Regions from separate parts of the Cytobacillus sp. Bac17 genome, predicted to be linked through region 1. Evidence: riboswitches for the same ligand, from Rfam matches in the RefSeq annotation. Region 1 holds a riboswitch; each other region holds the start of a gene.
What was found. A riboswitch is a leader RNA that binds a small molecule or an ion and turns the genes downstream of it on or off. The one in region 1 is predicted to bind cyclic di-GMP.

Region 1 (7,033 bases):
GAATAATGGAAACCTTGATATTGCTAGTATAAACTTGAAAAGTTCATATACAGTTGGAGATGCGAAGGGGGATAATAACGGAGAGGACTTTGGAAAACATGTACGTGTTAACTTCTTGATAAATGCTGATAAACTAGATGCTCCTATCTATTCAACTACTCTCGCAGAGTTAAATACACTATCTCCTGATATTATTAAAGGAAATATTTTAGGAGGTTGGTTAGCTGAAAGAGGAGGAAAGCTTGCAGCTGGTACTACTGATACATTATATGTCCAATATGAGTTCGTTGACAATGATGCTGATCAAAATAAGTTCCAAGGTGACTCACTGCAGCTAACGTGGACATTTGAAGCAATGCAAGGAGAAGGGATAGCAAGATAATTTCATATAATTTCATTGATAAAACGAGGGGTGGGGAATATTTCCCACCTCTTGTCCACTATCTAATGTGAGGGAATGCTATGAAATTTATTAGATTTTTAGCAAGTCCAATTAGGTTCTCAGTATTAGCATTTTTGTTAACTCTTATTTTTTTTAATGAAAAAACTGTAGTTGCAGATAAGAAAGAACTAGATATTAACACAAACATAAACGGCTACTTTTTCGAAGTAGGTAACCTCAAACCCGGTGACTGGATGCCACGCGATATAACCATCCTAAACCAGGGAAAACAGGATTTCAGATACACAGCGCAAATTGGAAAGAAAAAATCCGTAAAAGGTCTTTTTGAAGAACTTGACCTTCTGGTTAAAAAAGATTCAGATATTCTATTTGATGGAAAGTTAAAGGACTTTGAGGGTTTTACTCCAAGAAAGCTGGCAAAGGGCAGCTCTGAACAGTTATTCTTTCAAGTTTCAATGCCTTATGAACTAGGAAATGCCTTTCAGGAATCTTCTGCTGAGGTAGAGATAATATTTCTTGCTGAGGCATTAACTGATCCAACTGACCCTCCAGGAGATGGAGACCCACCAGATGACGGAGATCCCCCAGATGACGGAGACCCGCCAGATGACGGAGATCCCCCAGGTGACGGAGATCCCCCAGGTGACGGAGACCCGCCAGATGACGGAGATCCCCCAGGTGACGGAGACCCGCCAGATGACGGAGATCCCCCAGGAGATGGAGACCCGCCAGGAGATGGAGATTCCCCAGTTGACGGAGATCCCCCAGGAGATGGAGATTCCCCAGGTGTAGAAGAACCTTCAGATGAAACTGCAGACGAAGGAGCAAAACCTCACAATCCTAAAGACAATATTGTAATAAATCCTGAAATGACCGAAAATCTTTTGCCAAACACTGCTACCAATACCTATAACCTTATGTTAATCGGTGGATTATCATTGGGTGCTGGAAGTGTATTAATACTTGTTTTTTATAGAAGGATAAGAAGTGAACGTTAGACAAGGCCAGGAGAATGACAACTTCTTGGCCTTAATTTTTATTATTACAAATAATACTCACCTTAGCAAAAAAGTGGGGATCACATGAAAAAGATGCTAAACTATCTTGCTTTATTAAATTTACTGGACGGATTTATTACTGCTCTAGGACTCCATTTTAATGTTATAGAAGAAAGCAATCCGCTAATGCGTGATCTTTATGACCTGCATCCTTTTATTTTCCTTTTTCTTAAAATCACTTTTTCAGGATTACTGATCATTTTGTCAATATTTATCTCTGCAGAATCGAGAATAAAGCTTCTGGCAGCAGGAGCTTCAATTGTGTATTCAATCGTATGCTTGCAGCACTCTGTTTGGATTTTCTCCTTAATTGTTAACAGAATTCATTAAAATCTAAATAGGAAATATATTATCAATATAAATCTGTTCAGGCGGTGTCCCATGTACCAAAAAAACTGCAATACATGCCATAAACCATCTTTCAGCAGCAGTGAAACAGAAGAGTGGCTGTGCCCGGTATGCGGAAATGATTTGACGAATGAAATGTTCCTGGACGCAATGACACGGGAACCAGTCCATATTATCTATAGGAAAAAGAAACTTTCACTGACATATTCCCTGCAGCAAGTAAATAAGAATTATAGAAAAAGAATCGGCCATTCTTACTACTCGACAAAGCGGACAATGAATGAATCATAAGGATTATCGGAGTTTATAAAGATAATTGTCGAAGAAAGAATTAATTTAATATTAAAATAATTAACTGAAAATACAAAATCTGACAACGTTAGCAATACGGCCATAGTAGAATACATTTATGGTAAAAATTTCTTTGAGCCGATAGGCGCAGAAAAAGGCAAACTCATTGAAAGATGAGGACGCAAAGTCACGGGTCTAAGGTATTGGATGATACTACGATGGCTGGGTTGCCTGGAATACGATACGTATCCTGGGGGGAAGAATTTTGACGGAGCAAAATGTAAAGGTCGAAGAAATTGATTTGGAGTGGCTGCAGTTAATTATGGAAGCAAAGAACTTAGGCCTGCAAAAGGAAGAAATTAGAGAGTTTTTACATAATAACAGAGCCAAAGAGCTTTTGATCGAAGCTTAATATCCGGTAGGTATTGCTAAGTATTTCTGTTAGAGGTATCTCTATATGGAAATGCTTTTTATTTTGCCAAAAAAATAAGCCTGTACATTCAGGCTCATTGCATCTATGATTTTTGTCCGCTTCTCCACTTATTAAAATCCAAAAACTCCCGAAATTGCTCCTTAGAAACACCAGACTCCATCGCTTCCTTTACAATTTTCATCCATTCTGAATCGAGGTCTTCCTTGTTGATCTGCTCATGGATCAGATGGTCCACGGGAACATTCAGAACACCTGCGATTTTCTCAAGAAATTGAATCGATGGATTAGTTTGCAGGTTGCGCTCAAGCGAGCTTAAATATGATTTTGCCACACCGGCCTGGTCCGCAAGCTCGGATAAGGACATTTTCTTGTCCTGGCGAAGTTTTTTTACACGATCACCGATCATCGTATACCACACACCTTATTTTGTATGTAATAGGATTATATCATATATCTAGTTCCATATTAAGAACGATTTGTTCAATATTATTACCATCATACCACAGTGTCAACCGATTTAAATAGTTAGTTATCTGTGTTTTATAAAAATAAATCTTTTGTCGCTCGCAAAAAGTAATGCTCCGCGTCAGAGGACGGGAGCATTTTGGTTTTCAATAATGTGAATAATTTGTTGTGCAGCTGCTTCCACATCATCCGCATTTACGTGGTGGAATTGGCCTTCATAGTCATGCTGTTTAAAAGCATAGCGCGGATCGTAATAGTGTTCTAATAAAAGCTTGATAAATAGCTCGTAGTTTTCTGCTTCAGCTGATTCATCCAGCTGCTCGCGGATTTCAGTATCTTTCAGACGTTTTTTAATAAACACAAGGCTTTCATCCACTTTCGGCTTGAACCATTCTTCTCTTTGATAAGGTTCCACATAGTCACGGAGGATACGCTGCACACGGGACTCCATGCTTGCAAACATATCAATATGAATACCAGTTTTTTTGGTATCAAGAAGCTCGTCCGGCTGAACAGCCTTTCCTATTCGCTTGCTTTCAGCTTCCATAATAATATAAGGGGAACCTTTAACCTCAGAAAGGGCTTGATACAATAGTGCATCAAATGTTTTCTGGGTACTGCCGTCTCCCATGCCAAAGGATCCGAAGATTGAACCGCGATGTCCTGCCATTTCTTCAAGGTCAATAACAGGATATCCTTTTTCGCTTAATACCTTCAGCACATCCGTTTTCCCGACGCCGGTCATTCCGTGCAGAACAACTGCTTTTTCAGGAATCAAGTCTGCTGTGTTTTCAAGAATATATTGACGGTACGCTCTATAGCCCCCAATTAAACGGGGGATTGAAACGCCCGCATACGTTATAAATGTGGTGACCGCTTTACTGCGCATGCCGCCGCGCCAGCAGTAAATGACAGGCTGTAAGCCATCATTTTTCAGGTCTCTGATTTTCTGCATCATGGACGGAATTTTAGGTGAAACGATTTCCATCGCTCTCCACTTAGCCGCATCAGATCCTTCTCTTTTATATAGAGTTCCGATTTCCACACGCTCTTCATTGGTGAAAAGCGGCACATTGACAGCACCGGGAATGCTGCACTCCTCAAATTCAATTGGAGACCTGACATCGACCGGAACTGCGTTGTCCATTTGGATATATTGTTCGACTGCTATTTCTCTCATTATTATTGCCTCCAAAAAATAATGCTATATATCGTCCGAAAAGGGACGTTAATTGATTTTACTCTCTCTATTATACAGGATTTTGAAAATATAGGTGTCTCCCACAATCATACTCCTATTTTTAAAAGTTTGTTCTAATAATTTTTTCCAGACATTGTAATATCAGCATATCCATTGGTTTTGCTTTTTAAAAAGGAGGTTAAATAAAAGGCAAAGGTGGTGGAAACATGTCCTTGAATACAGAGGTTGCAATTGTGGGTGGAGGGATTGGCGGCTTGACGCTTGGATTGAAGCTGGCCCAAGCCAATATTGATGTCCTCGTTCTGGAGAAACTGGATGCCCCATCTTCCGTTTATAAGGGAGAACTCCTGCAGCCGAAGAGCCTGAAAATTTTTAAGCGGCTTGATGCTTTGGATGTAATCCGAGAGAATGGCTTTTCATTTTCCCGAATTGCGTTTGAGGAAGGGGAAAAAGAGTTTGCCATGGATTACAGCATTCTGCCGGGAGATTATAAATATTCACTCATGATCGAGCATGAAAGGCTGAAAGGAATCCTCCTCAAACAGGCACTTCAATATCCAAACTTTCATTACTTGTCAGGGACCCTGGCAAAAGGCTATGAAAATGGCGAATTAATGGTTGAGCGTAAGGATTTAAAGGAGCAGCTGACGGTGAAGGCTGACTTTTTTATAGGTGCTGAGGGAAGGAATTCCATAACAAGAAAAGTAATGAATAGCAAGATTAAAAAGATTGAGTACAATCATCAATTTTTAACTGTTACTTTCCCCCGGCCTCAATCATTGGAGGAAGGGAAGATCATTTCTAAGGGTGAACGGTTTCTCGGATTATTTCCGCTGCCGGATGCGAAAGTACGGTCTGTCTATTTAATTCCGGAGGGCACTTATAAGGAACATCTCAAAAAAGGAATTCACCATTTCCATAAAAACTATTTAGAGCTTTTTCCGGAATTGGAGGGGTATGTGACCAGGCTGGAAAATTGGAAGGATATTCAGCTGATGATTCCGACAGCCTTTTATGCAGATAAATATGTGGATGGAAAGCTCGCTATCTTGGGGGATGCAGCCCATACGGTCCACCCGATGGCAGGTGAAGGGATGAATATGGCGATTCAGGATGCGGATGTGCTTGGTGAATTGCTTGCAGAGATGTATGCGAGCGGAAGAATTTCGCCGGACAAGCTTAAATGGTATGAGAAAGTCAGGAAGCCCCGCGCTGAAAACATGATTGGCCTCAGCCATTTATCGGCCATAGCCTATTCCTATTCCAACCGGGTTATTACTGGAATACGCCGTAAAGGCCTGAAGCAGATTGAAAGAGATAAAACCCTGCAATATAAGCAAATGCTGAATGTTTCAGGCCTTGGATATTGGTCAGAGAGCCTGTGGGATCGATTGATTCAGGCAGGAATGCTGCCGGCAAGAAAAACAGAATTATCAGCTGCCGTTAAAAGTGATTATTTTTATACAGAAAAAGATGACTATCCCTGGAAGAAGGTTGAACAGCCATGATAAATGAATATGTAAGATTACTAAAAGCACGAAATTGGATGAAAAAGAACCAGCCGTTTTTGTACAGTTGGCACGCATACGTAGGCTTCGAGCTTGACCTTTTTTCCCAGTTCCGCAGCTGGAAAACGGTAAAAGAGGTGGCATCAAGCAGAAATCTTCAGGAGGAGCTGCTTTTAAGGTGGGTGGAGGTGGGGCTTTCGATCCGTCATTTGAAAAAGAAAGGGAAGGATAAAATTAAGACAGCATCTAAATTCAGTCTTCCGTCTACGCCGAAAAACCCCCGATCTACAGGAATCATCCTGAAGGAAATGATGGAATTGCATATCCCGACTTTACTCTCTTATCCAGAACTGCTCCGTTCCAATAAGAAAAACACTTTTGACCATGAAGAGCATGGACCTACCGTAGCGAGAACCTCGTCACTGCTTGAACAGCTTGCATTGCCGCGTCTGATGAAAACCATTAAGAAAAACAAAATGGAAAGGATCATCGACATTGGGTGCGGGGAAGGCGGCTATTTAAGCAGAATCGGCCAAAAGTTCCCGCAGGCAAAACTGGCAGGCATTGAAATGAATGAAGAGGTGGCAGATTCCGCCAGAACCAATTGCAAAGATATTCCCAACATTAAAATTGTCACAGCGGATGTCCGTGAATACTCACCTGAGCATCAGGCTGATTTAATTATGGTCAATAACTTACTGCACTATATCCAGCCGGAGGATCGCAAGCAGCTGCTATTCCGCTTGAAAGGCTGGATTAGCCGAAAAGGATCCATAATTATTATCACGCCCATTCTTCATTCGAAAAAAGGGGAAGAGTTTTCAAGTGTTTTTAACAGCTTCTTCTCTGCATTTGAAAATCTCTATCCTACCCCGACCGAGGAGGATATATATCAAATCGCTAAAGAGCTGAAGCTGAAAGTAAAAACCTTCAAGCCGGTCGTAACTGAAGGTGGATGGTATTTTATCCAGCTGTCCAACAGGTAAATGAAAGCAAGCTAGATAAATGGTAGAATGGTGTAAAACATGACTGAAATGGTGATTGAAATGAGAAATAATAAATACCTAGTGATTTATGAGGAGCTTGCCCAGCAAATTCAGGAAGGCAAGTATCCCGCCAGATCCATTCTGCCATCTGAACATGAATTGACGGAGATGTATTCCACTTCAAGGGAAACCATCCGAAAAGCGTTGAATTTGCTTGCGCAAAACGGCTTTATCCAGAAAATCCGCGGGAAAGGCTCGCTGGTCCTTGATTTAAAAAAGCTTCAGTTCCCCATATCGGGTCTGGTCAGCTTTAAAGAGCTGGCCGGGAAGATGGGTCAGC
Region 2 (7,033 bases), on a different contig from region 1:
GCCGGAAATAAAGCCATCACTGCTTTTTTCAACCTCAAGTTTATTTACATCCATAATTCCGGCTTCCTTCGTTACAGGAACCAATTGAATAGGAGGCTCGAATGACTTTCCATCCTGCTGGACAATTTCAATATTATAAAGCCCGTCCGCTATTTTCTGGGCATTGCCGTAATTGTCTGGAATAACCTTAGAAACCTTTACATTAACCAGCTTTGATAAATTGTCCACCAGCACGTCCCGCTGGTCATAAAGGTCATTTGGCAAGTAGCCATGTGGCTCTACTGATGAAATCTGCTTATTTAGATTATCAATTTGTGCGACAATTGCATTGATTTCATCCGCCTTAACGTTAATCTGGCTTCCGATATCTTCCTGGACTCTTGTCAGAGAATTATAGTAATAGTTCAGCGTATCAGCGACCATTTGACCGGTTGCGGCAACTACATCCCTTGCACCTGTATTCTCTGTATGGCTGGATAAATCCTGAATAGCATTCCAGAACTTTTCAAGGGTGCTATGCAGACCATTCTCAGATGGCTCATTCATGATTTCTTCCATTTTAGTCAGGGATTCACTCATCGCACCATAATAGCCCATTTTTGTGCTTTCAGTACGATATTGCATATCCAGGAAGCCTTCACGAATACGCTGGACCGATCCTGCTTCTACTCCTGTCCCCATCTGCCCCGGAATTTGCGGACGGTTAAGCCCGGCACCAGGATATGGCTCAGTCTGTGAAAAGTTAATCCGCTGCCTGGTATAGCCTGGCGTATTCGCATTTGAAATATTATGTCCGGTTGTATATAAAGCACTTTGCTGGGTGAACATGCCGCGGCGGGCTGTTTCAAGTCCCATGAAAGTTGAACGCATGTTTGTTCCTCCGTTCTGCTACACTTTCGAGTTAAAAATTCCTGGATTCATTTTTTCTGAATTCTTTTTGGCAGGCGGGCCGTAGTTCATCGTTTCAGGCTGCGGCCTTAAAAGATTCATAGATACATTTACAAACTGAAGCGAATGATGAACAAGCTGCTGGTTTAGGAAGTTCTGCTCTTTCAGTTCATATACCAGCTCAGCAAGCTCCTTTGTGATGACCTCAAGCTTGAAGCGATCAGGCTGCGTGAGGATATTTAAGCAATCGGAAACTGCAGGGCTCTCAAGCATAGGTGCTATCGACTTCGCTGCCTTTGCCCGCTCTTTCTCCAATCGGCCGATAGCGGCAATATGAGTCTGCTCATCCTTCAGCATCTGATTGAGGGCGTCCATGTCGCCGGTTTTAATAATATCTGTCTTTTTAACTGCGAGTTCATAAAGGCTTTTATGAAGCTTTAGCAGTTTTTCCATCGCTGCAGTAAGTGATTCGGCTGACATGCCATTCCCTCCTCATTATTTTTTCGTATAAAAATTGGCGATGCTTTTCGCGACTTCTTTTGGATTGATTTTATAAGTACCGTTCTCTACCTGGATTTTAAGTTCTTCTACTTTGGCTTTGCGGTTCTCGCTCAGCTGTGATACCTGCTGCATTTCCTTTGCGGTAGAGCTGATTTCGATTTTATCTGATGCCGTTCTGGCTGTTTTCCCTGCGTTTTCAAGCTTGTTCATTTGGCGTTTGTATGGGTTCACGCCTGAAGGACCAAAGTTATTGATTTTCATGTGTACCCCTCACTTTCTTTCCGGTCGAATTAACCTAAGTCTATTATCGGCTATAAGTTTAGTTTCTTTAAATGTTAATTTAACTTTGGCAAAAAATACATCTATAAGCCCATAGAAAAAAGCTATGTGAATGAGTCACATAGCTTAGAATCGCCTATTGATCTTTTCATTGACGGCAAAATAAGTGCCGTGTTTTTCTTTTTGAGCTGCTTCTTTTCTTCGTTCTTCCTCAGAGGTAAACTGCTGGAGATCTTTCTTCAAATCCCCTGCACAGCTGCCGCATAGCTTACCTTCCCGGATGCTTGTTCCGCATTTATCACAGGGATACCCCAAATTTGGAAATTGCGCTAACTTCAAACGGCCGGTCTTAATAAACTTTATGATGAGTTCTTCCTCGACTTCGGTCGCCTCGACAACCTCCATCATCTTCGCTGTCCTGTTTTCCCTCTTCCTGATGAACTGGTAAACCGTCTCATAGGCCTTTTCTTCTTCCTTCCAGCAGTCCTGGCAGACATCGCGAAATTGGTTTCTGACAAAAATGGCATCACATTTCGGGCAGTTAGATAACTCAGCCATATGGTTCTTCCTCTCTCAATTTATATGAAATTATTATAGCTCGAAGAATAGGATAATTATAGAAAAATATTATTCAAAATACAGCTGGCTGCTGGCTGTTTCTATGAATCGGGATTCAGGAACGGAGGGGTTTTGCTCTAGCTGTACCTGCAGAGTATCAAGCATCCCCGCAAGTTCAGCTCTAGGTCCCTCTTCTATAATAAATTGAAACCCGTAATTAGTCAGAGTATCCGATATTTCATCTTTTCTGACAATCGTACCGGTAAAGGCAAGGACCTCCCCTAATAGCTTGGTTTCGATTAATAGAATAATATCTTTTCTCACAGGGAGTTTCATTTTTGAAGCAAATTTAACACCGCCTGCACTCATATCCTCAATCAGGATTTTCGTGCTGCCCATTTTAACAGGCTTGCTGTTAAGCTCTAAGATGGTCATTTCTGCTTCCAGCGGATAGGGAAACTCGATTCGAACATACTTGCGCAATCCTTTAAACACATTGTCTTCCTTGATATTTTGCGGCTTCAGGGTGCCAATTAACAGTTTCTGCTCAAAGGAGGATGGCGGAATTGGCTTGCTGAAAAGATATCCCTGTATTTGGTCACACTCATTCTTCCTTAAAGAATAGAATTGTTCAAAAGTCTCTACGCCTTCTGCTACCACCTTCATATTCAGCCCATGGGCAAGCTGAATCAGATTGGCCGTAATGATGGCATCTTCCGCAGTTTTATCCATTGCCTGTATAAATGTTTTATCAATCTTTAAAACATCAAATTTATAATTTTTCAGCTGTGTGATGGAGGAATACCCGGTCCCAAAGTCATCCAGTGCAATCTTCACTCCCATTGAACCCAATTCTTTAAGCACTGAAATGACGTTCTCTGAGTAATTGATTAGGGAAGATTCCGTCAATTCAATTTCTATTAGTTCCGCCTCCAGATGATACTCGTCTAATGCTTCCTTTATCATAGAAACAAGACTATTTTTCAAAAAGCTTAATGGCGAGATATTAACAGATATCGGAACAATACTTAAGCCTTTTTCTTTCCAGTCAAACAGCTGCCTGCATACCTTCCTTATCACATATTCACCGATATTGATAATGAAACCGGATTCCTCTGCAACAGGTATAAACTCAAGCGGCGAAACTCTGCCCCATTCTGGATGACTCCATCTCAATAGAGCCTCTGCGCTCAATATTTTGCCGGTCTTCGTATCGACTCTTGGCTGATATTCCAGGATGAACTCATCATTCACCAGCGCTTTCCTCATATCCTGTTCCAGGGTAAATAACTTATAAGATTCAATATCCATGGATGGATGATAAACCTGAAATCTGTTTTTCCCTTTCTGTTTCGCATGATAAAGTGACGTTTCCGTATTTCTAACCATTTCCTCAGCTGATACCCCATTATTCGGATATATGCTAATGCCTATGGAAGGGGTTATTTTGAGCTCAAAGCTCTCGATATGAAAGGGATCAGAGAATATTTGATAAATGCAATCTCCTAATTGGGCAGGGTCCTCCACTTCCTGGATATGTTCCTTAATGACAGCAAATTGATCACCGGAAATTCTTGCTGAAAAAAAAGTTACATTTAATTTCTCCCTGATTCTTTTTGCGACAAGTCTAAGAAGTTCATCTCCAGCCGAGTGCCCAAATGTATCATTAATCTGCTTTAAGCGCTCCAAATCAAAAAACAGGACGGCAAATCGGTGTTTCTCATTGTCTTTCACCAAGCTCTGAAGCTTTTGGTCGAAGTATCTTCGATTCGGCAAATCGGTTAAATGATCATAAAAAGCCATATGTCTCATTTTCTCTTCAAGCCGTTTTTGTTCTGTTATGTCTGTGACAAAGCCATCAACCCGGATAAGTTCGCCTCTTTCATCTAAATAGGGGATACTATGATCATTCACCCATCTCAGCTCACCGGATTTATTGAAAATACGATATTGGCAGCGAATGCTCTTCCCATCTATAAGATTCACCCGGTTGGCTTCCAGACTTTGCAGGTCATCGGGATGGATCACTTCGTCCCATAAATCGAAATTATCAATTAGCTCGTCGGCTGTGTACCCGAAAATACCTTCCACTCCCCTGGAGAAATGAAATACCTTTCTTTCTATTAAATCGGCAGAATAAATGCCCACATCAAGATTCTCATAGATTTGTCCTATTTTTCGCTCGTTTTCATAGAGCTTTTCTTCCATGCGCCTTTTTTCCGTTATATCCTGAATCGTTGCAATAATTTTCGGTGATCCGCTATCTTCTGCAAAATAATTCGCACGCTGATGAATATACCGTTCCTCTCCATCCTGCCTGATTATCCTGCATATCAGATCCACACTATTCATTTCCTTTAGCAGCTTTTGAAACTGATCTTCAAAAGCCGGACGGTCGTCTGGATGAAGATAGCTCAAATACATTCTGTAGTCTGGAAAAAAGCCTTTTTGAGACTTTAGGCCAAATATCCGGAACAGCTGATCTGACCAAAACCCTCTATCGTTTTCAACATCGTACTCCAGGCTCCCAATATTTGCGATCTTCTGAGCCTGGTTCAGGTTATTTTTTATTTTAGTTAGTTCCAATTGCTGACTGTTATATTCAGCAGTATCTTTAGTGGTGTTTTCACCATCCTGTGGGTTTATTTCGTCCACTTCAAAACATCCTTTCCAATAAAAAAAGGCAAACGAAAATAGTTATTCTTCTGTGCAGCCCGGCTGCCATGGCAGAAACCTGCTTTAGGCCCGCAGCTTTGCGTCTTTTACTTTCGTAAAATTTGCCCTGGATTAGAATATTTTAACATAGGATTATTTTCCTAATAACTATCTAGTTCAAAAACACCAACTTGTAATTTATTCCATCCATTATCCTCTTGCCAAAGTAAGCGAGCATACTGATGCAGCGCCCCCTGCTTTCAGAACTTTCGCTGCATGATATAGAGTTGAGCCGGTGGTATAGATATCGTCAATTAGGATAATCTTCTTATTTTCGATATGGAGATTAAGCGGCTGGAAGACCTGATGAAAATGGATTCGGTCAAATCGCGATTTCTTGGATTGCTTTTCTGAGTGAATTCGATGCAGCAGCTCCGTCACGGTAAAGCCTGCCTCATGTATGAGGGCAGCAGACTGATTGAAGCCTCGTTCATAAAGCCTTTGGGGACTTAGAGGGATTGGGACGAGATAGTCGAATTCCACGGTACTCAGCTTTTCCCTAATGATAGGAGAAAAAGCTCTCGACAAAATATAGTCGCCCCGGAACTTATAGCGGGCTATAGTTTCTTTCAGAAAGTCATCGTATATAAAAAGGGAATTGTTTTTCAGAAGCTGCCCTGACCATTCTGGATCCCCGTTCCACCTTAGACAATCTGCGCATAGATTCCCTTTTCGAAATTGAAGATCTAAGTTACTGAAGGGCCGGCTGCATTTACTGCAAGTATCTCCATTGATAAATGGGAGTTTATCGGTGCAGCCCTTGCATAAATGATTCTCTTTTGGCCGCGACCAAAGCGTTGTCCAGCTGACAGCTGAAAGGATTTCTTCATGGCATATTAAGCAGTTAATGGTTTATCAGTCCTTTCTTTTTGGCTTCAGTGTTCATTTTAAGGATTTGTTTCTGTGCTTTGATCATGCTTTCGGTTTTGCCGTAATGGAAAAAGGTAATATCACCGCTTGGAAATTGAGAGCTTCTGCCAACCCGGCCAGCAATTTGAACAAGAGCGCTTTCTGTAAAAATGCGGTCTTCTGCTCCGAGTACTGCCACATCAATATTAGGGAAGGTAACTCCTCTTTCCAAGATCGTCGTTGTTAAAAGCATTGGGATCTCTTTATTGCGCATCATTTGGACTTTGTCTTTTCGATCGGGGTCTTCTGCGTGAACAGCTTGGATTTTAGGATAGGTTTTACGAAGGATGGTGAGGACTTTTTCCATTTTATCGATTTTTGGAAGGAAGAGCAGGCACTGCTTCTGGTTGTCGAGCCTCTTCCTAATCCAATAGGTAATTGCTGACGGGAGTTTGTCTTTTTTTAGTGATTTTTCCCAATTTCCGCACCATTTCAAATCCGGTAAAGGCAATGGATGGCGATGATATCTAGCCGGGATAGTGACAAAGTTTCTTTTTCCGCTGCGGCATTCATTTTGCCATTTTTGACTGGGGGTGGCAGTTAAATAGATCATAGAGGAGGTTTCTTTGCGGGATTGGCGGACGGCATACTGCAGGGTTTCGTCTGCCGTATAAGGAAAGGCATCCACTTCATCAAGGATTACGGTGTCAAAAGCTTTATAAAAGCGGAGGAGCTGATGGGTGGTGGCGATGGTCAAAGGAGCTTGAAGGTGGCGGTCTTCACTGCCGCCGTAAAGGACAGCCACCTGAATACCGGGGAAGACTGCTTTTAGCCGCGGACCAAGCTCAAGTACAACATCTGTTCTCGGAGTAGCAATGCATACTCTTTTTCCAATGGCAAGCGCAGTATTAATCCCTTCAAACAGCACTTCCGTTTTTCCAGCACCACAAGTAGCTGGTTATGAATACTAAAAAAATTCATAACTAAAAACAAAAGAGCACAGCGTGTATAAGTAGTGCTACCAACACTCTTATACCGTCCGCCTAACGCACTAGGCAAACACTTGCTGTACCCTTAGATGTAGTTTATTACATTGTGGGTTTCTTTAGCAACGGTTTGCTAACACAGGCCGTTGCTTTTTTGTTTCCAAAGGGAGACATTTTAATGAAGAAACGAATTGATGTAATTGCTGGAGAAGAGTCTTTTTCAAACCTTTCAACATTTAGCGACATTGAAGAAATGA
Region 3 (7,033 bases), on a different contig from region 1:
ATTTTAGTATTCGCTAATTTATACTTTGTGCAGCCGATTATGCCGCTGCTCGTGAAATCATTTGACATCACATCTGCAGCAGCCGGTTTATCACTGTCTGCTGCTGTGGTTTCTATGATTTTCGGATTGTTATTTTTCGGGTTTCTATCTGATCGAATTGGGCGGGTTTCCATAATGAATATTACGCTTGTTTGCACTATTATTCCGTTAGTGCTTTTGCCCGTTTCGCCTAATTTCGAAACGTTTCTGGTGCTGCGTTTCCTGCAGGGCATTTGTATAGCGGGCCTGCCTGCAGCTGCCATCGCGTATCTAGGGGAGGAACTTGATTCTAGAAGCGTCAGTCTCGGCATCACCATGTATATTGCAGCCAATGCCATTGGCGGAATGGCCGGCCGCATCTTCGTCGGGTACATTGCTGATATGGCCAGCTGGCAGACTTCTGTTTACTTCCTATTTGGATTCTCCATTCTGTTATTCATCATTTATTTTATGACTCTGCCAAAATCTCATTATTTTAAGCCCAGTAAAATATCAGTTCAAAAAGACTTATCAGGCATGGGCTCACATCTGAAAAACACGAAACTTTTCCCTGCGTTCGCGATGGGAATCCTCCTCCAATTCTCGTTTACAGGAGTATGGACGTACCTGCCTTTTTACCTCGAACAGGATCCTTTTAATCTTTCTGTAAAAAATATTTCGTTTATTTACCTGGCATACAGCTTCGGCATAGTTGGCTCCATTCTGGGCGGAAGGCTATCTGCTCATTTTAGGCAAGCTACACTAGTCTCGGTCGGAACTGTCATTTTAATAGGAGGGACCTTGCTTACCAATGTGCACTCTTTATCAGTAATTGTAATAGGTCTATGCCTGACCTGTCTTGGATTCTTTGTGGCGCATTCACTGATGGCGGCCATTGTAAATGAGCGCGCTGCCCATCACAAAGCCGGTGCCTCGAGCATCTATCTCGTAAGCTATTACCTTGGAGTTGCAACCGGAGGGACGCTTGCCGGCCTGGTATGGCAGACTGGGGGCTGGACGGGGATTACGGTGGTTTCCTTTGGTCTGCTTCCGGTTGTGGTGTGGCTGATGGCAGGCAGCAGGAAGGTTCATCGCTGATATGATAGAGGGGCTTCGGACAGACTGAGCGGCAATTTAATCGGAGTCCGAACCCGTGTCGCCTTCGGACATGCTAAGGCAGAAATTAGTCAGTTAGAGTCCGAACCGTGTCAGAGTCTGACAGTAGGAATAATCCAGTTGGAGTCCGTACTTTTGTCAGCTTCGGGCCAGCAGAGCAGAAATTTCCTTATTGAAGTTCGTCACAAGGCGGATTTATCGAAAATGAACCGTTCATTTACTAAAAACATTTAATACGAAGCTTAAAAGCCCCAATCCATAACGACTGGGGCATATTTCTTCCATAAAAACCGCACTGAGATGCCTTCATGTATCATTAAAATCAGTTTATGTGCGGATAGACTCAACTTACTTGCGGATAAAATTTTTTCTGTGCTTATAACCACAATTTACGTGCGGATAGAAATTTTTTCGTGCGGTTAGCCATTTTTAAGACTGCAGACCAACACTCCTGCCTCAACCTAACGGGGATCCCGTTCCTGCCCCGTTTTTAAATCAATAACCTTAACCGGGTTCTCTGGAGCATTGACCGTTTTGCTCTCAGGAGCAGCTTTCCCGTTTTCCACCCAGTCGATAAGCAAGTCGAATGACTGGTGAGCGTAAGGCAACAAAGGCTGAAGTTCTTTATCCGGATCGGCGGAGCTGTTCCAGACAAGGCTGTCAACATGGTTCCCATTCTCAATAGTATACATTCGGTGCAGATCCTGCTTTCCGGCTTTCTTGACCAGATTTTGATATCCCTTTGCATGAATATCCGGGAATATCAGCGAATCAAGGGAACCAGTGAAAGAGATGAGCGGCACATCTATATCTCCAGTATTGGCCACTTCCTTAATATTTTCTTTCACTTCTTTTGGACGGGTCACATATTTATAATCTTCAAAGACAGAATCAAAGGATCGGTCTCTCACGCCATTAACAAAGTTCAGGTAATTGCTCCAATGCGTACGGCCTGGGGCTTCCGGATCGAAATGGTCCCGATAGATATTCAGCGAGACAAACCAGTATACCTGATCATGATAGGCCCATAGTTTTTCCGATCCTTTGGGCAATCCAGCTTTGTATAGCTCTTTAATCGCTTTCTGCTTTATTTTGCCGCTTCCAAACAAAGCTTCCTCCGCATGATTCACTACGGTGGTCAGAGAACTGATTAAATTTGGCTTTTCTTCCGTCCATAACACGCCTTCCCAATCAACTCCTCCATCAAAAAGACGCGGTTCGCCAGTCTTCTCTGGATGGTCATTTTCAAGGGCATAGCGCACGACGTATCCGCCATTGGAAATTCCCATCGCATATGTAGGAATTTTATGCACTGCCGATACTAAATCGCTCGCCGGGTCAGTAGAATCTGCCGGATCGATCAGACCATCGGAATAATGGCTGACTAAGTATCGCTGTGCGGCTTTCGTAACCTGCCGGAACCGCTGGTGCCATTCTGCTACGCTATCATCCTCAGCGGCTAAGGCATTCTTTACTTTTGCAAATGGATCAGCTGAATCAGCGTCACCCTGGGTGCCTTTATCAATCGCTGCAAAAGCATATCCTTTTTCCAGGACATAGTCGCTGAAAAGCAGGTCGGTTGATGTTTCATTTCTTGTAGCCGGGATTCCCGAAACAACCAGCCGGCCATTCCAGTGATCCGGAACCCTTATGACAAACTGGGCATCTTCAAAAATACCATTTACCTGTGTTCCCGTTACAGAAGAAGGCTTGTACATTTGATGCCATCCGGTTTCTTCCGCGGCATTTCCCCAAAGATAAGGAGCAAGACCGATGTTTCCGTAAAGGGTCGCCTGCTGATATTGGAGGGGATTCTTGGTGGTCAGCCAGTTGTTGTTCACACCATCAAAGTATTGTTGCGTTACTGTATGCGCACCAGGTATTATGGCCTGGTTTTCCGCAGCAGTTTGCTCGGCAAAACTTCTTTCCGGAAAAAGTGAAAAGCTTAAAGCAGATGCCAGTGATAACGCAATTAGCTTATTTTTCAGATAAATCAATCCCTTCTGCATAATCTTTTACAGTTCTATTCTACTTTTACTAATTATGGGAATCATGGGTCTTAGTAATTAATTATTTGAATTTTCAGTATAAATGAAAGCAGAGCATTGAGAATTGTGATGACTGACCGATGCTAGTACTATAGCCTTACATGCGGGACAAGTTGGAAGCAATGGGAATTCAAGTAGATATGGGCGCTTTAATGAATTCGAGCTAGTAGCGCAACCGGCCAGCACTTACATGGGACCAGTCCTCTTGTAGGGATATGTTCTGACAAACTTTTTTGAAAAGAGGAAGAGCATGCTTACAACTTATAAGCCTAGTCATTTTAAAAGCACACAGGTTCTTGAAAAAGAAGCTGTTTTGGCTGCAATTGAAAATTCTCTGGCTATGATTGAATTTGATAGTAACGGGAAAGTGCTGTGGGCAAATGAGAATTTTGCCCGCACTGTCAAATATCGTGCAGAAGAAATGCCAAATATGATGCATAAGCAATTTTGCACCCCTGAATTTACCGCCAGCAGGGAATATCAGGAGCTTTGGAGAAATCTGCGCAATGGCAAAAGCTTTCAGGAAAAAATTCAGCGTGTGAACAAGCAAGGAGATCTTATCTGGCTCGAAGCGACTTACACACCGGTATTTGGGAATGATGGCAGTGTAGAAAGTGTTGTAAAGGTTGCTACGGATATTACAGAAAGGGAAACGAATACAGCGCAGGTAGCATTCCAGCTGCAGGCAATGTCAGAAGCCCTTAGTGAAAAAGCAAAAGCTGGAATTGAAAGAAGCAAAGAGGCAGCTCAGGCAATAGCCAAGCTCGTTTATGAGTCCAAAGGGAACCTGGAAATTCTCCATTCTCTCAAATCACAGACACAATCCATCGGCAGCATCGTAAAAACAATCCGTGAAATCGCGGCCCAAACGAACCTCCTGGCATTAAATGCAGCTATTGAAGCAGCACGTGCCGGCGAACATGGCAGAGGCTTCAACGTCGTTGCCGGAGAAGTGCGAAAGCTCGCAAACCGGGTGCAGGACTCCATCCAGGAAGTCAGTGCCCACATCAAAGGAATATCAGATGAAATCAACAAAATTAGTGACGCAACTCTGCAATCACAGTCAGGCATAAGTGAAAACCAGGTTCATAATGAACATGCTGTATCTGCTTTTAAAGATATCGGGGAAGCTGCAAGAAAGCTGGATGAACAGGCGAAGGGTTTTAAGAGTATTTTATAGGAAAATGTGGGCTGCTTTATAGCAGCTCTTTTTTTCTGCAGATAGGAAGAATGGATGAGGCTGGCGAATTTACATATATTCTGTTTATTTTTGATGAGAGAAGATGTTTTTATGAAATATTTCCACAGGACATTCACTTCAGAGTTAAAGGGGAAGATTCATAGAATTGAAAAGGAACTAAAAGAACAAATTGAAAAGCTTCTAAGAGAGAATAAAGCGGCTTTTTCAAAGAAAGGCCTGAAACTCGAGGCTGAATTTAATCAGGAGGGCAGAGATGTTTTCCAGCCTGGATACAGATCCTCCATTTCACTGGGGATTTCTGATAAAAGAGGGGATCTCATAGATGTAAAAATCATTAAAATTTGGGAATGCGAATACTTTTTTCTTGGAATGCCGGTATCGAAAAAAAACCCTGGAAGCAAGTTGTTTGGGGAGCTTCTGGATGAACCTTCACAAGAAATAACAACGGAGTTAGAGCAATGGATAGCTGAATTTTGGGATGAACTTACCAATTAAGAGAAACAGGAGGAAAAAGTATGGGAAATCAATCTTTAAAGCTGCCTAAGGAATTTGAAAAACATCGGAGCGAATTGGAAAAAACAGTTAAATCGTTTGTCTGCATACATGCAGAAAGAGGGGAGACCACACTTTATGAAAGCAAGTTCGGAGGAAAGCCCTACCTTCCAAAAACGAGCGAACATCCAAAGGATGAGCAGGGAAATTATATGAATCTATTTGCGCAAATCAATTTCGAAGAAGTTCCTCACATTGAGCCTATGCCTGAGAGCGGAATTCTTCAATTCTATCTCTCGCCGGTTGATGATATGTACGGACTTGATTTTGATAATCCGGCTGATCAAAAAAATTTCCGGGTTGTTTATCATCCAAATGGCGGGAAAGATGAGTCAGACCTTGTGACAGATTTTTCGTATATGCCTGATTTAGGTGATGAATATGATCCGATAGTTCAGGAAGCAAAGATGATTTTTAACCTTAAGTTCGCTCCTGTACCTGCTGAGGATTTCCGATTTGAGGACATGGTCAAAATTGACTTATTTGAATCCATCGATCATCCGGATTATGAGGATTTATATGAGCTTTACTCCGAGGAATTAGGTGCAGAGGGCCATAAAGTTGGCGGCTATCCCTACTTCACCCAGCAGGATCCTAGAGAAAAAGGGGACCCAACAGGTGATTATAAAATTTTGCTATTCCAGGCGGATACGGACGATGATATTGAGCTGATGTTTGGGGACAGCGGTGTTGCCAACTTCTTTATTAAGGAAGAGGATTTGCGGAAGAGGAATTTTACAGATGTTCTTTATAATTGGGATTGCTGCTAACGTACCAACCCCCAATTATGAGGAGATAACTGAATGGAGGGGTTCACATTTGGACAGAAAAAGGATAAACCTGAGCGGCTGAGTCCGAACCTGATGCCCCTTCGGACAGAAGAAGCAGAAATCGGGGAGAAAGAGTCCGAACCTGAAGCCACTTCGGACAGGAGAAGCAGAAATCCGAGAGGTTGAGTCCGAACCTGATGCCCCTTCGGACAGAAGAAGCAGAAATCGGGGAGAAAGAGTCCGAACCTGAAGCCACTTCGGACAGGAGAAGCAGAAATCCGAGAGGTTGAGTCCGAACATGATGCCCCTTCGGACAGAAGAAGCAGGAATCTGAGAGAAAGAGTCCGAACTTGATGCCCCTTCGGACAGAAGAAGCAGAAATTCGATCGAGTGAGTCCGAACTTTTAGCTCCTTCGGACAGGAGAAGCAGAAATCTGAGAGATGGAGTCTGGACATAGCGAACTAATTGTCCGCGGTGGAAATCAACAGACTCACTTACAAGCGAAACCCCTATCTAATAAGAATAAAGGAAATTAGCAATATTAAATTGCGGAAAAGTTAGAAAACTCTTGAATTAATAAGAAATAACCGCTACACTTATAATATACAATTTTTCGTATATTGATTAAAGGTAAAGAGGTATTACAATATGAGCCGTATTTGGGAAAGTTTATATTCGAAGAATGGGCTGGCTGCAAAGTTTATTGCAAAGGAGCTTATTCAGTTTTCGGAGGGAGAGAGAATCCCACGCGTAAGTGATTTTACGGAAAAGCTATCCTTGGGCCGGGGAACTGTTCAGGGGGCATTAAGAGTGCTGGAAGATTTGCATGCCATAGCTCTTGAATCCAGAGGACATCTTGGGACCTTTCTGAAGAAGAGGGACATCAACCTGCTGTATGAGATTGCCGGCATCGGACCAGTGATGGGCGTAATGCCGCTGCCTTATTCCCGTAAGTATGAGGGATTGGCGACTGGCATTGTCGAAGGGTTTGAGGAAATCAACAAAAAGTCTGGCCTTGCTTATATGAGAGGAGCGAGAAGGCGGATCGAATCATTAAAAACCCGGCGCTACGATTTTGCGATCATGTCTCAGCTGGCGGCAGAAGAGGCAGTGCAGGAGTTTGAGGGCCTGGAAATTCTCCATACACTTGGGCCGGAGACCTATGTAACGTCCCATAGAGTCTTTTTTTCAGATAGCAAAAACAGCGAGATTACTGATGGCATGAAAATAGGAATTGACTATTCATCTGCCGACCAGGCAAATATTACCCTCCTTGAATGTGAAAAGCACAAGGTTGAACTGATAAAGGTGGACTATATGCAGCTTT

Region 2: linked by a shared signal. The riboswitch ahead of NR125_RS14465 (EAL domain-containing protein) and the one ahead of NR125_RS11515 (anti-repressor SinI family protein) in region 1 are both predicted to bind cyclic di-GMP.
Region 3: linked by a shared signal. The riboswitch ahead of NR125_RS29640 (methyl-accepting chemotaxis protein) and the one ahead of NR125_RS11515 (anti-repressor SinI family protein) in region 1 are both predicted to bind cyclic di-GMP.

Annotation. Positions count from the first base shown of each region.
Region 1 covers NZ_JALJRC010000007.1:115,171-122,203, forward strand. The annotation lists gene NR125_RS11495 (CalY family protein) at 1-382, shown strand, start outside; gene NR125_RS11500 (LPXTG cell wall anchor domain-containing protein) at 463-1,401, shown strand; gene NR125_RS11505 (DUF5658 family protein) at 1,486-1,791, shown strand; gene NR125_RS11510 (hypothetical protein) at 1,843-2,100, shown strand; cyclic di-GMP riboswitch class I at 2,247-2,335, shown strand; gene NR125_RS11515 (anti-repressor SinI family protein) at 2,366-2,512, shown strand; gene NR125_RS11520 (helix-turn-helix domain-containing protein) at 2,616-2,939, opposite strand; gene mnmH (tRNA 2-selenouridine(34) synthase MnmH) at 3,120-4,178, opposite strand; gene NR125_RS11530 (FAD-dependent oxidoreductase) at 4,406-5,707, shown strand; gene NR125_RS11535 (class I SAM-dependent methyltransferase) at 5,704-6,693, shown strand; gene treR (trehalose operon repressor) at 6,733-7,033, shown strand, end outside.
Region 2 covers NZ_JALJRC010000011.1:25,622-32,654, forward strand. The annotation lists gene flgK (flagellar hook-associated protein FlgK) at 1-870, opposite strand, end outside; gene NR125_RS14450 (flagellar protein FlgN) at 889-1,368, opposite strand; gene flgM (flagellar biosynthesis anti-sigma factor FlgM) at 1,384-1,650, opposite strand; gene NR125_RS14460 (TIGR03826 family flagellar region protein) at 1,795-2,226, opposite strand; gene NR125_RS14465 (EAL domain-containing protein) at 2,296-4,881, opposite strand; cyclic di-GMP riboswitch class I at 4,932-5,018, opposite strand; gene NR125_RS29610 (ComF family protein) at 5,092-5,424, opposite strand; partial or broken gene NR125_RS29925 (ComF family protein) at 5,647-5,790, opposite strand; partial or broken gene NR125_RS14475 (ATP-dependent helicase ComFA) at 5,786-6,745, opposite strand; gene NR125_RS14480 (helix-turn-helix domain-containing protein) at 6,955-7,033, shown strand, end outside.
Region 3 covers NZ_JALJRC010000015.1:115,992-123,024, reverse strand. The annotation lists gene NR125_RS17595 (MFS transporter) at 1-1,116, shown strand, start outside; gene NR125_RS17590 (alpha/beta hydrolase) at 1,596-3,122, opposite strand; cyclic di-GMP riboswitch class II at 3,289-3,372, shown strand; gene NR125_RS29640 (methyl-accepting chemotaxis protein) at 3,433-4,362, shown strand; gene NR125_RS17575 (hypothetical protein) at 4,456-4,878, shown strand; gene NR125_RS17570 (YwqG family protein) at 4,899-5,705, shown strand; gene NR125_RS17565 (hypothetical protein) at 5,739-5,891, shown strand; gene yhfZ (GntR family transcriptional regulator YhfZ) at 6,355-7,033, shown strand, end outside.